3 regions of the Shewanella sp. MF05960 genome follow, and region 2 is predicted to be linked to each of the others. Evidence: predicted binding sites of a transcription regulator. Region 2 holds the regulator's gene; each other region holds the start of a gene.

Region 1 (3,285 bases), on a different contig from region 2:
TGCTCTAAGCTTTCGTGAGCGTCGTAGTTTAAGTCGACTGTGTTAGCGCGGTAGTTGGTGCTGTCTAAACCGAGTAGTTGGTTAAAATCACTGAACAATAATATCGGTGAGTTAAACATGACGCGGTAAGCATTGCCGGTTGTTTCGCTAAATAGGTTTTGTTCGCGGCCCACACATGTGGCTAACGACATCACGTGTTTTTCACGTAATGGATCGATAGGCGGGTTGGTAACCTGAGCAAATTTTTGGCGGAAGTAGTCATATAACGAACGTGACTTTTTCGACAAGACTGCCATTGGGGTATCGTCACCCATTGAACCGATTGCTTCTTCACCTTGACTTGCGAGTACCCAAATGACTTGCTCTAGCTCTTCGCGAGTAAAGCCAAATTGCTTTTGGTATTGCAATAATGTTTTGCTATCAAAACCGCTCGCACCTTGTTTAGTCGGTGCCATTTGTTCAGCAGGGATCAAGGTTTGGCTGTTTTTGGCCATCCATTCCTTATAAGGATGACGACGCTTTAGGTCATTATCGATTTCGAATGATTGGTATAAACGACCATTTACAGTGTCTAGGACTAATAACTCTCCAGGACCGACACGGCCTTTTTCAATCACTTCATCAGCCGCATAATCCCAAATACCGACTTCTGAGGCTAAGGTTAAAATCCGGTCTTTGGTAATCACATAACGAGAAGGGCGCAAACCATTACGGTCAACAGCACAAGCGGCATGACGACCGTTGGTCATTACAATACCCGCTGGGCCATCCCAGGGTTCCATGTGCATTGAGTTAAAGTCATAAAAGGCTTTTAGCTCGTCATCCATTTCCGGGTTTGATTGCCACGCAGGTGGAATAAGCAAACGCATGGCGCGGTATAAGTCCATACCACCCGATAACAGCATTTCTAGCATATTATCTAAAGAGGATGAATCTGATCCCGTTTCGTTCACAAATGGGGCTGCTTGTTGTAAGTCTGGTAACAGTGGCGAATTAAATTTATAAGCACGAGCGCGTGCCCATTGACGGTTACCCGTAATGGTGTTGATTTCACCGTTGTGCGCTAAATAACGAAACGGTTGTGCTAATGGCCATTTTGGCGATGTGTTGGTAGAAAAGCGTTGGTGAAACAAACAAATAGCACTTTTTAAGCGAATGTCGGCAAGGTCTGTATAAAATGAAGGCAAATCTGCCGGCATCATTAGGCCTTTATAGACAATCACTTGGCCAGATAAGCTGGCGACATAAAAATCTTTGTCATCGGTAATTTGTTGTTCAAGACGACGGCGTGCCATATAGAGGCGACGTTCAAGATCTTTTTCACGCCATCCCACTGGCGCATTAATCAGAACTTGGTAAATTTGTGGCAAACTTGCCCGGCCAATCTCCCCCAGAACATCTGGATTAACCGGAACCTTACGCCAACCTGCAACACTCAGTGTTTCTCTTTGTAGTTCTTTTTCTAAAATTAATTTAGCTTCGTCAGCGCGTTGTTCGTCTTGGCTGAGAAATAGCATACCGACGGCAAACTTTCGGCTTAAGTGCCAATCGTTTTCTGCTGCGATAGCTTCAAAGAAACCCGTAGGCATTTGCATTAATAAACCACAGCCATCACCTGTGCGTCCGTCAGCTGCAATACCACCACGATGCTTCATTCGATCGAGACCATGAATTGCGGTGCGCACAATGCGATGACTAGCGTCGCCGTCCATTTGTGCTATTAAACCAAATCCGCAATTGTCACGCTCAAAACTGGGATGATACAAGCTCATACAAAAAACCCCCTAAACCTCTACTGGATACGACTCGGGGTAAATGTGAAACATTCCATAGATATGCACCCGAACCATTCAAATTAAACCGAGAATGCATAAAGGTCAAACCAAAAAAATGCAACAAACTGAAATATAATTACCAAAAAAGCGTAACAACCTATCAAGTTTACGTTAACGTCAACTGCAATTATGTTGCTATAACCTTCTGAATAAAAACAATTTTAGAAAGTATTCAAACAAATGGTTACCTTTTGGCAACAATTCGTTAAAATTGTATTTGAAATAAAAATAATGAATTTTATTTCAAATACAGTTAATGGGTAAAAAATTATTCTAAATGAGTAAATATTCATTTTTAGTCATATAAATACACTTGGCATTGTTTTAAACGATTTTCCCTTCAACATCTCAGTTTGCAGCATACTTGAGTTGATCGAGCATTTTATTGATTTAGCACCAAGACAGACGTTTAACTGCTCCCTAAACTGACGCCCTTTTGATAAATATTAAGGGCTTATTGTGGGCTTAGACGATTACGTGAATACTTTTGGCTCTTACTGCAAAGCCCGATATGGTGAGCGCATCAAAAAACTCACTATTGACGCGCAATTTACCTGCCCAAACCGTGATGGCACACTAGGTATTGGTGGGTGTACTTTCTGTAATGTGGCTTCATTTAATGCTCAGCAAGGTCTCGAACAGCCCATCTCTACACAGCTTGCTGAAGGAAAGTTGCGAGCACATTTATTTCCTAATAATGACCAAAAAACTCGGCCTGCGAAGGTATCGAGTGCCAAGTATATTGCTTATTTTCAAGCATATACGAGCACCTATGATGAATTTAGTCAGTTAAAACGCAAATACGATCAAGCCATTGAAGATAAAGATATCGTGGGTTTACATATTGGTACCCGTCCTGACTGCGTGCCAGATGACGTGATCGATTTACTGGTTGAGTACCAACAGCAAGGCCTTGATGTGTGGCTGGAGCTTGGATTACAAACAAGTAATACACTCACGCTAAAAAGGATTAATCGCGGCCATCTCTTAAATGAATACCGTAAAACCGTTCATGCAGCACGCTCACGTGGCATTAAGGTATGTACGCACTTAATTTTAGGTTTGCCTGGTGAAACAACGGTTGATTACTTTAATAGTTTACAAACCGTATTAGGCATCGGTGTGGACGGGATCAAATTGCATCCTTTGCATATCGTAGAAGGCAGCACGATGGCAAAGCAATGGCGCTATAAGCCTATGCCTTTATTAACTCTCGAAGAATATGCTTCTGCTGCGGCCACGCTTATTCGCCATACGCCTGAACACATTATTTATCATCGCGTTACCGCTTATGCTAAAAAACCGATGTTACTCGCACCAGACTGGTGTGCTTATCGCTGGGATGGATTAGTTGCGATTGTTGATGAACTTCGAGAATACGGTGGTCAAGGCAGTGCATTGATTGGCCAGTACAAAACCGCTTAGCATTATGTAGAGAGTTAGGGTGTTT
Region 2 (3,285 bases):
TAGCCGTTACGTCGCAGACTTTTTGGGTACCACAAATTATTTACCCGTTACGTTATTAAGCAGTCATCAGGTACAGAGTCCATTAGGTGTGCTAACCAGTTCTACTGCGTTAAGCCATGCTGTTGGGGCGCAGGGGCAATTATTATTAAGGCCACAACAAATGATGCTGCAAGCCGATCCAAAGGGCCTCGGGGAAGTCATCGATCGGCGGTTTTTAGGCTCAGTGTGTCATTACCAAGTTAAGTTAAATGATATTTATATAGAAGTGAGCAGTCCAATCATGAGTTTTGCAGCGGGCCAGCGAGTCAGCCTTACCGTTGCCGAGCACCCACTGGTGGTTTTTCTTGATTAACATATTGCTCAACTTAGTCGTTATTTGCTTGCTGCGGTGATAATTGACTGTGAATGGCAGTTAATCATCTAAATGTGAGTGTACTTCAAGTAATTTGTGGTTATTTAGGCTAAAGTGATTTGGCTTAATGATTACAAATCTAATATCATCAATTTGTTAAGTAATAAGCATTTAGGCCGACAAACAGTATTAAGGTGGATGAGTTTATATGGGTAACCAAGTTATGCCTCGTGAACAGTTAGGAATTTGCGCAGAAGGGAATTTACACAGTGTGTATTTGATGTTTAACGCTATTGATGGTGTTGAAGAGCAGTTACGCCCATCAATTGCTAATGTGGCGCAATACATATACGAACTCACGGACCAATATGCCGACAGTGCTTTTAATGGCTTTGTGGGGATTGGCGCTAACTTTTGGGATACTTTTTATCCTCAAGCACGCCCTGCATTGTTAAAACCGTTTCCGGCGATGAACGAAGGTAACCGTGACGCACCTGCAATGGAGTATGATATTTTTGTGCATATCCGCTGTGATCGCTACGATATTTTGCATTTAGTGGCCAATGAGATTAACCAAATGTTTGAAGACTTGGTTGAACTCGTTGATGAAGAACGTGGTTTCCGCTTTATGGACAGCCGTGATTTAACTGGCTTTGTCGATGGCACCGAAAATCCGAAAGGACGTCATCGTCAGCAAGTCGCATTAGTGGGTAATGAAGATCCTGAGTTCACTTCAGGTAGTTATGTGCATGTACAAAAATACAAACATAACCTCAGCAAGTGGCATAGATTACCTCTAAAAAAACAAGAAGATATTTATGGCCGTACTAAGGTCGACGATATTGAATATGAATCTGAAGATAAGCCGTTAACAAGCCATACAAAGCGGGTTAATTTAAAAGATGATCAAGGTAACTCATTAGAGATTTTGCGCCAGAGCATGCCTTTTGGTTCGGTAAAAGAGCAGGGATTAGTGTTCATTTCTGTGTGCAAAACACCAGAACATTTTGAGAAAATGTTACGCAGTATGGTGCACGGTGATGCTCATGGTAATCATGACCATTTAATGCTGTTTACCAAAGCCTTAACCGGGTCGTCTTTCTTTGTTCCTTCGCTGGATTTTTTAACCCAGTTTGACGACGCATAATCGGTTCTCTGCTGTTTAGGGTTTACCGTTAGGCAATAAAAAAGCAATGCCGAGGCATTGCTTTTTTAAATCTCAACATTGTTTAATTCGGCTTAATGCTAGAATTAAAATTCAGTTTAAGTGCTTTATTATTCTGTGTAGTTAAACAGAGATTTAACGGTTTCTAGTGTGTCATCAATTGTTTTGATGCTGGCAGGGCAGATGAAAATAGTATCATCACCTGCGATAGTGCCTAAAATACCTTCGGGCTTACCTATAGAGTCGAGTAAGCGAGCAATTAATTGTGCAGCACCAGGACTGGTTCTTACCACAATCATGGCTTGGTTATGATCAACATCTAGCACGAGATTTTTTAGTGGGCTGCCAGCTGTTGGTACACCTAGCTCTGCTGGTAAACAGTACACCATTTCTTGTTTAGCATTGCGTGTACGTACCGCGCCAAACTTGCTAAGCATACGAGATACTTTTGATTGATTAATATTGCCGAATCCTTCGGCTTGAAGCGCAATAACAATCTCACTTTGGCTTCCAAAACGCTCTTCTTTCAGAATCGCTTTAAAAGTTTTAACGAGCTCATCCTGATTTCTTGTCGCTGGCATAATGATATTTCATCTTATAGTTGTTATTCAAAAAACTTGTACATTTTGAATATATCCACTTATTAAGTCAAGAAAGAATCATATTTTCTGAATAAAAATTCAAATTAAGAGTGGAACTTAATGCTGACACCTTGCGGGTTATATGAACAATTATCATCTCGATATGGCGATTACAGTGCTTTTGGTGGTTCGCCTAAGTCATTTAAGCGGCTAAGCACTAATAAAGTATCACCATTTTTAGCCAGTAAATTGAGCTTCCCATTAGAAAAACCTGCATGCTGTACTAATGATATTGCTTGCATTAAGTCGGCTTCTTGCGCCATTAATGAATCGATACATGCTTTCATCGTGGCGCCAGCGGTGGTGAGCTGTAACAGATTACCTTGTTGAGTATATTGGCCAAAAAATTGATTACAGCTATTGTTACCCGTGAGTTGTCCGTCTTGAGCAAACACGATATTGGCTGGGCTGTGGTAAATAGCAGGCGTATCGAGAACAGTTTCGACATGCCATGTGCCAATGAGTTGATCGCTTGAGAGTTGTAATGCTGGGTTTTGACAAGCACTGAGGCCAAAAAGTAAAACGGCGGCAGTAAGAATAGGCTTTATCATGTTGTTAATGTTCCTAAAATAACAAAAGCCATTATTCTACTATTTGTTCAGCGCATTTAGGGGGATAATAACCTAATTATTGGTTTAATTAACATAATTTAACCTGTTTACGGGTACACCATATGATCAAACTACTCAAAATTTTACACTTTATTGGCATCGCTATGTTGCTGGTGGGTGTGTATTTATACCTGCAGACAGAGTTTGGCCAGCAAGTGAGTGGCATGTTAGTGATTGCCTTGCTCATTGGGATTGGCACGTTAATTATGTCGCCGTTACCTGTTGCACTGGTTATCGAGTGGGCACAAAAACAACCTTCTTCTTTCAATTCAAAGGAATAACCATTGTCATTCATCGTCCGTAAAGCTGTATTAACCGACGCCAAAGCCATCGCGCACTTAGAACGTGCCCATGTTGATGACGAACTAACCACCCCTAACGGCATTTTACATGCTCATTCGTTAACCATTAGCGAAGTTAAACAATTAATTATTCAGCACTGGATAGTGGTTGCCGAACAACAAGGCGACATTATCGGTTATGTTGTTGCCGCGAAATGGGTCTTTGTTTCTTCTC
Region 3 (3,285 bases), on a different contig from region 2:
ATTTTTAAGAAACTTAAGACCAATTTGATTAAACAACGCGTAAGTCATGACATCGTCATCTAACTCAGCCGCTAAGCTAAAACCTTGTTCTTTTGCAGCTTGTTCAAGCTCAACACGTAATTTATCCAGTTCTGGTGCAATCAAATCTGCCGGACGGCACGTAATCGGTGACTCGCCTTTTAACACACGTGCTTGTAGCTCGGCATTAACGGGCGCAGGCGTGGCACCGTATTCGCCTTTTAGTACGCCTTCGGTCTCTTTAGTCATGGATTTGTAGCGCTCGCCCATCAATACGTTAATCACGGATTGTGAGCCAACAATTTGCGAGGTAGGTGTCACTAATGGTAAAAAGCCAAGATCTTCACGTACCCGTGGAATCTCCTCAAGCACGGCATCCATTTTGTCAGCAGCGCCCTGCTCTTTTAATTGGTTTTCCATGTTAGTTAGCATGCCGCCAGGCACTTGTGCACGTAAGATACGTGAATCAATCCCTTTTAACGCACCTTCAAAGCGCACGTATTTTTTACGCACTTCACGGAAGTATGCGGCGATTTCTTCTAACAGCACCATGTCATAGCCCGTGGCTCTGTCAGTATCTTCGACCATAGCAACAAGTGTTTCAGTGGCACTGTGACCATAAGTTTGGCTCATTGAAGAGATCGCGGTATCCAGTACATCAACCCCGGCTTCAATCGCCTTTTGATAGGTTGCGGTGCTTAACCCTGTGGTGGCATGACAATGCATCGAAACCATTAAGTCTGTTTGCGACTTTAAACGGCTAATAAGCTCATAGGCCTGCATTGGCTTAAGTAAACCAGCCATATCTTTAATACATAAAGAATCTGCGCCCATGTCTTCTAAACGCTTAGCCATATCCACCCAGGTATCGATGGTATGCACTGGGCTTGTGGTAAATGAAATTGTACCTTGTGCATGTCCGCCAACGTTTTTAACTGCCTTAACTGCCGTTTCAAGGTTACGTACATCATTCATAGCATCGAAAATACGGAACACATCGACACCGTTGGTATGAGCACGCTCGACAAAGCGAGTCACGACATCGTCGGCATAATGACGGTAGCCTAGTAAATTTTGCCCACGCAATAACATTTGCTGCGGCGTATTAGGCATGGCTTTCTTTAATTCACGAATACGGTCCCACGGATCTTCGCCAAGATAACGAATACAAGAGTCGAATGTGGCTCCACCCCATGACTCAAGTGACCAAAATCCAACTTTGTCTAATAGCGGTGCAATGGGCAGCATATCGTCGATACGTAACCGCGTGGCCAGTATTGATTGGTGGGCGTCACGTAGGACAACATCGGTTAGTGCTAATGGCTTGCTCATATTGACTCCAAATTTATTTCGCGCGGTATTGATGTATCGCAGAGGTAATTGCGCTTACCAGCTTAGGATCTAATGTTGACTGAGCCGATGCTCTTGGTGCTATCGGCGCAGGTGTTGGTGTAGCCACTGGCGCAGGAAAAAGCTTTGCAACAATCCCTATACCCACGATCAATAGACTTAAAAATATAAACACTAGGCCCATGCCCATTATCATGATGCCCAGCGCATCGGATAACTGCTCAGATATCGATGTCATGCTTCCTCGCTTATTTTTCTAACCATTAAATCTTATGTCGTAAATTGTTGAGGCTGTCGATGCACCATCACTGTGCGCGATGGTGACAAGTCGATTTGCAGCCGTAATTTTGAGCCACGGATTAACAATTGCTAATTCAGAAAGCATAAATATTCAATTTAATATCGATTTAATACTGTGTTCCATTGAGTCAACGTCACGATTAACGCGACATAAACTCAAAATCCTGTCACAAAATATAAACAATATACGTCAACATTGCTATCCTTTTGTAAATTGGTCTTACCAAAACAAATGTTCAATGACAGTGCAGCAAAGGAATATTCAAAATAAACCCCCAATAAATAAAGATTCTATAATTATTTACGCGATTTCAATCTACAAATCACAAAATCGATAACATTAACGGTCAAGCAACATGCCGAAATAGTGCATCATACTTAAGCAAACGAATAAAATAACTGACATTAAGCAATAAAAATGAATAAAAATGTAATTAGCCAACCTAAACTCGAGATAAGAGATGGAAACAAAATGTTTAATATCAAATCATTAAGGTTCAAATGTTTCAAACTTGTGATTTTTTGCTAATAAGGTGAATTAACGCGTCAATAGCTAGCCGATTGCAAGTTCATTCAACGCATTCAGCGAGACAAAAGGCTTTTTGAAAACCTTTTTTATTCCCAGTTCAGATTGGTTAAGAAATATGTACTTGATTGAGCCTAAATCATCACGTTGATGAGCCCAACGAATAGCTGAAAGGATATGAAAGAGGATTAGCAATGTGAATGAGACTGGCAAACAGACATAAAAAAACGCCCTGTATAAATACAGGGCGTTTTTAATATGGTGCGCGTGGGAGGATTCGAACCTCCGACCGCCTGGTTCGTAGCCAGGTACTCTATCCAGCTGAGCTACACGCGCAAAATCGGTACAACATGCCATTTATTAGTAACACAACCATTATAGCTGCTAAAACAATAAATGGCGGAGAAGGAGGGATTCGAACCCTCGATGGGATTTAAAGCCCATACTCCCTTAGCAGGGGAGCGCCTTCGGCCACTCGGCCACCTCTCCGCAAAAATGGTGCGCGTGGGAGGATTCGAACCTCCGACCGCCTGGTTCGTAGCCAGGTACTCTATCCAGCTGAGCTACACGCGCGAAATTTGGGTTTTGGTGAAACATGAATGGTGCGCGTGGGAGGATTCGAACCTCCGACCGCCTGGTTCGTAGCCAGGTACTCTATCCAGCTGAGCTACACGCGCATTCATGGTTTACACATTAATAGTAAATGGTGCGGATGGGAGGATTCGAACCTCCGACCGCCTGGTTCGTAGCCAGGTACTCTATCCAGCTGAGCTACATCCGCATCGATTTTACTATTTTAAGAAATGGCGGAGAAGGAGGGATTCGAACCCTCGATGGGATTTAAAGCCCATACTCCCTTAGCAGGGGAGCGCCTTCGGCCACTCGGCCACCTCTCCGTTTTCTTGGCGCACATATTACTGTTTGACGAAAATAAGTCAAACCCTTTTTAGGGATCCTATCTTCATTTGGACTGTTTTTAATCACATTGGGGATAATAGCTTCAAATAGTCGTGAAAACTGTATTCATTTTTACGAATATTACTTTAAAAAATGATTTTCAAAGACTTTTTTTATACCGCTCAAAAATGATC

What was found. Region 2 encodes ArgR, which controls arginine synthesis, uptake and breakdown. Its sites were predicted from a motif close to ANTGAATANNTATTCANT; they were not measured.
Region 1: gltB (glutamate synthase large subunit) is a predicted target of ArgR. The motif match lies at 1,825-1,842, and genes of this name have one in related genera.
Region 3: ACROAE_RS00470 (OadG family transporter subunit) is a predicted target of ArgR. The motif match lies at 1,747-1,764, and genes of this name have one in related genera.

What each region holds. Positions count from the first base shown of each region.
Region 1 is NZ_JBOZPS010000002.1:145,242-148,526, reverse strand. Features, by position in the region: gene gltB (glutamate synthase large subunit) at 1-1,772, opposite strand, end outside; gene ACROAE_RS02365 (TIGR01212 family radical SAM protein) at 2,295-3,260, shown strand.
Region 2 is NZ_JBOZPS010000012.1:38,493-41,777, reverse strand. Features, by position in the region: gene ACROAE_RS13245 (ABC transporter ATP-binding protein) at 1-352, shown strand, start outside; gene ACROAE_RS13240 (Dyp-type peroxidase) at 561-1,499, shown strand; gene argR (transcriptional regulator ArgR) at 1,628-2,098, opposite strand; gene ACROAE_RS13230 (META domain-containing protein) at 2,269-2,709, opposite strand; gene ACROAE_RS13225 (hypothetical protein) at 2,832-3,050, shown strand; gene ACROAE_RS13220 (GNAT family N-acetyltransferase) at 3,054-3,285, shown strand, end outside.
Region 3 is NZ_JBOZPS010000001.1:106,068-109,352, forward strand. Features, by position in the region: gene oadA (sodium-extruding oxaloacetate decarboxylase subunit alpha) at 1-1,350, opposite strand, end outside; gene ACROAE_RS00470 (OadG family transporter subunit) at 1,364-1,606, opposite strand; tRNA gene ACROAE_RS00475 (tRNA-Arg) at 2,454-2,530, opposite strand; tRNA gene ACROAE_RS00480 (tRNA-Ser) at 2,592-2,683, opposite strand; tRNA gene ACROAE_RS00485 (tRNA-Arg) at 2,691-2,767, opposite strand; tRNA gene ACROAE_RS00490 (tRNA-Arg) at 2,795-2,871, opposite strand; tRNA gene ACROAE_RS00495 (tRNA-Arg) at 2,899-2,975, opposite strand; tRNA gene ACROAE_RS00500 (tRNA-Ser) at 2,999-3,090, opposite strand.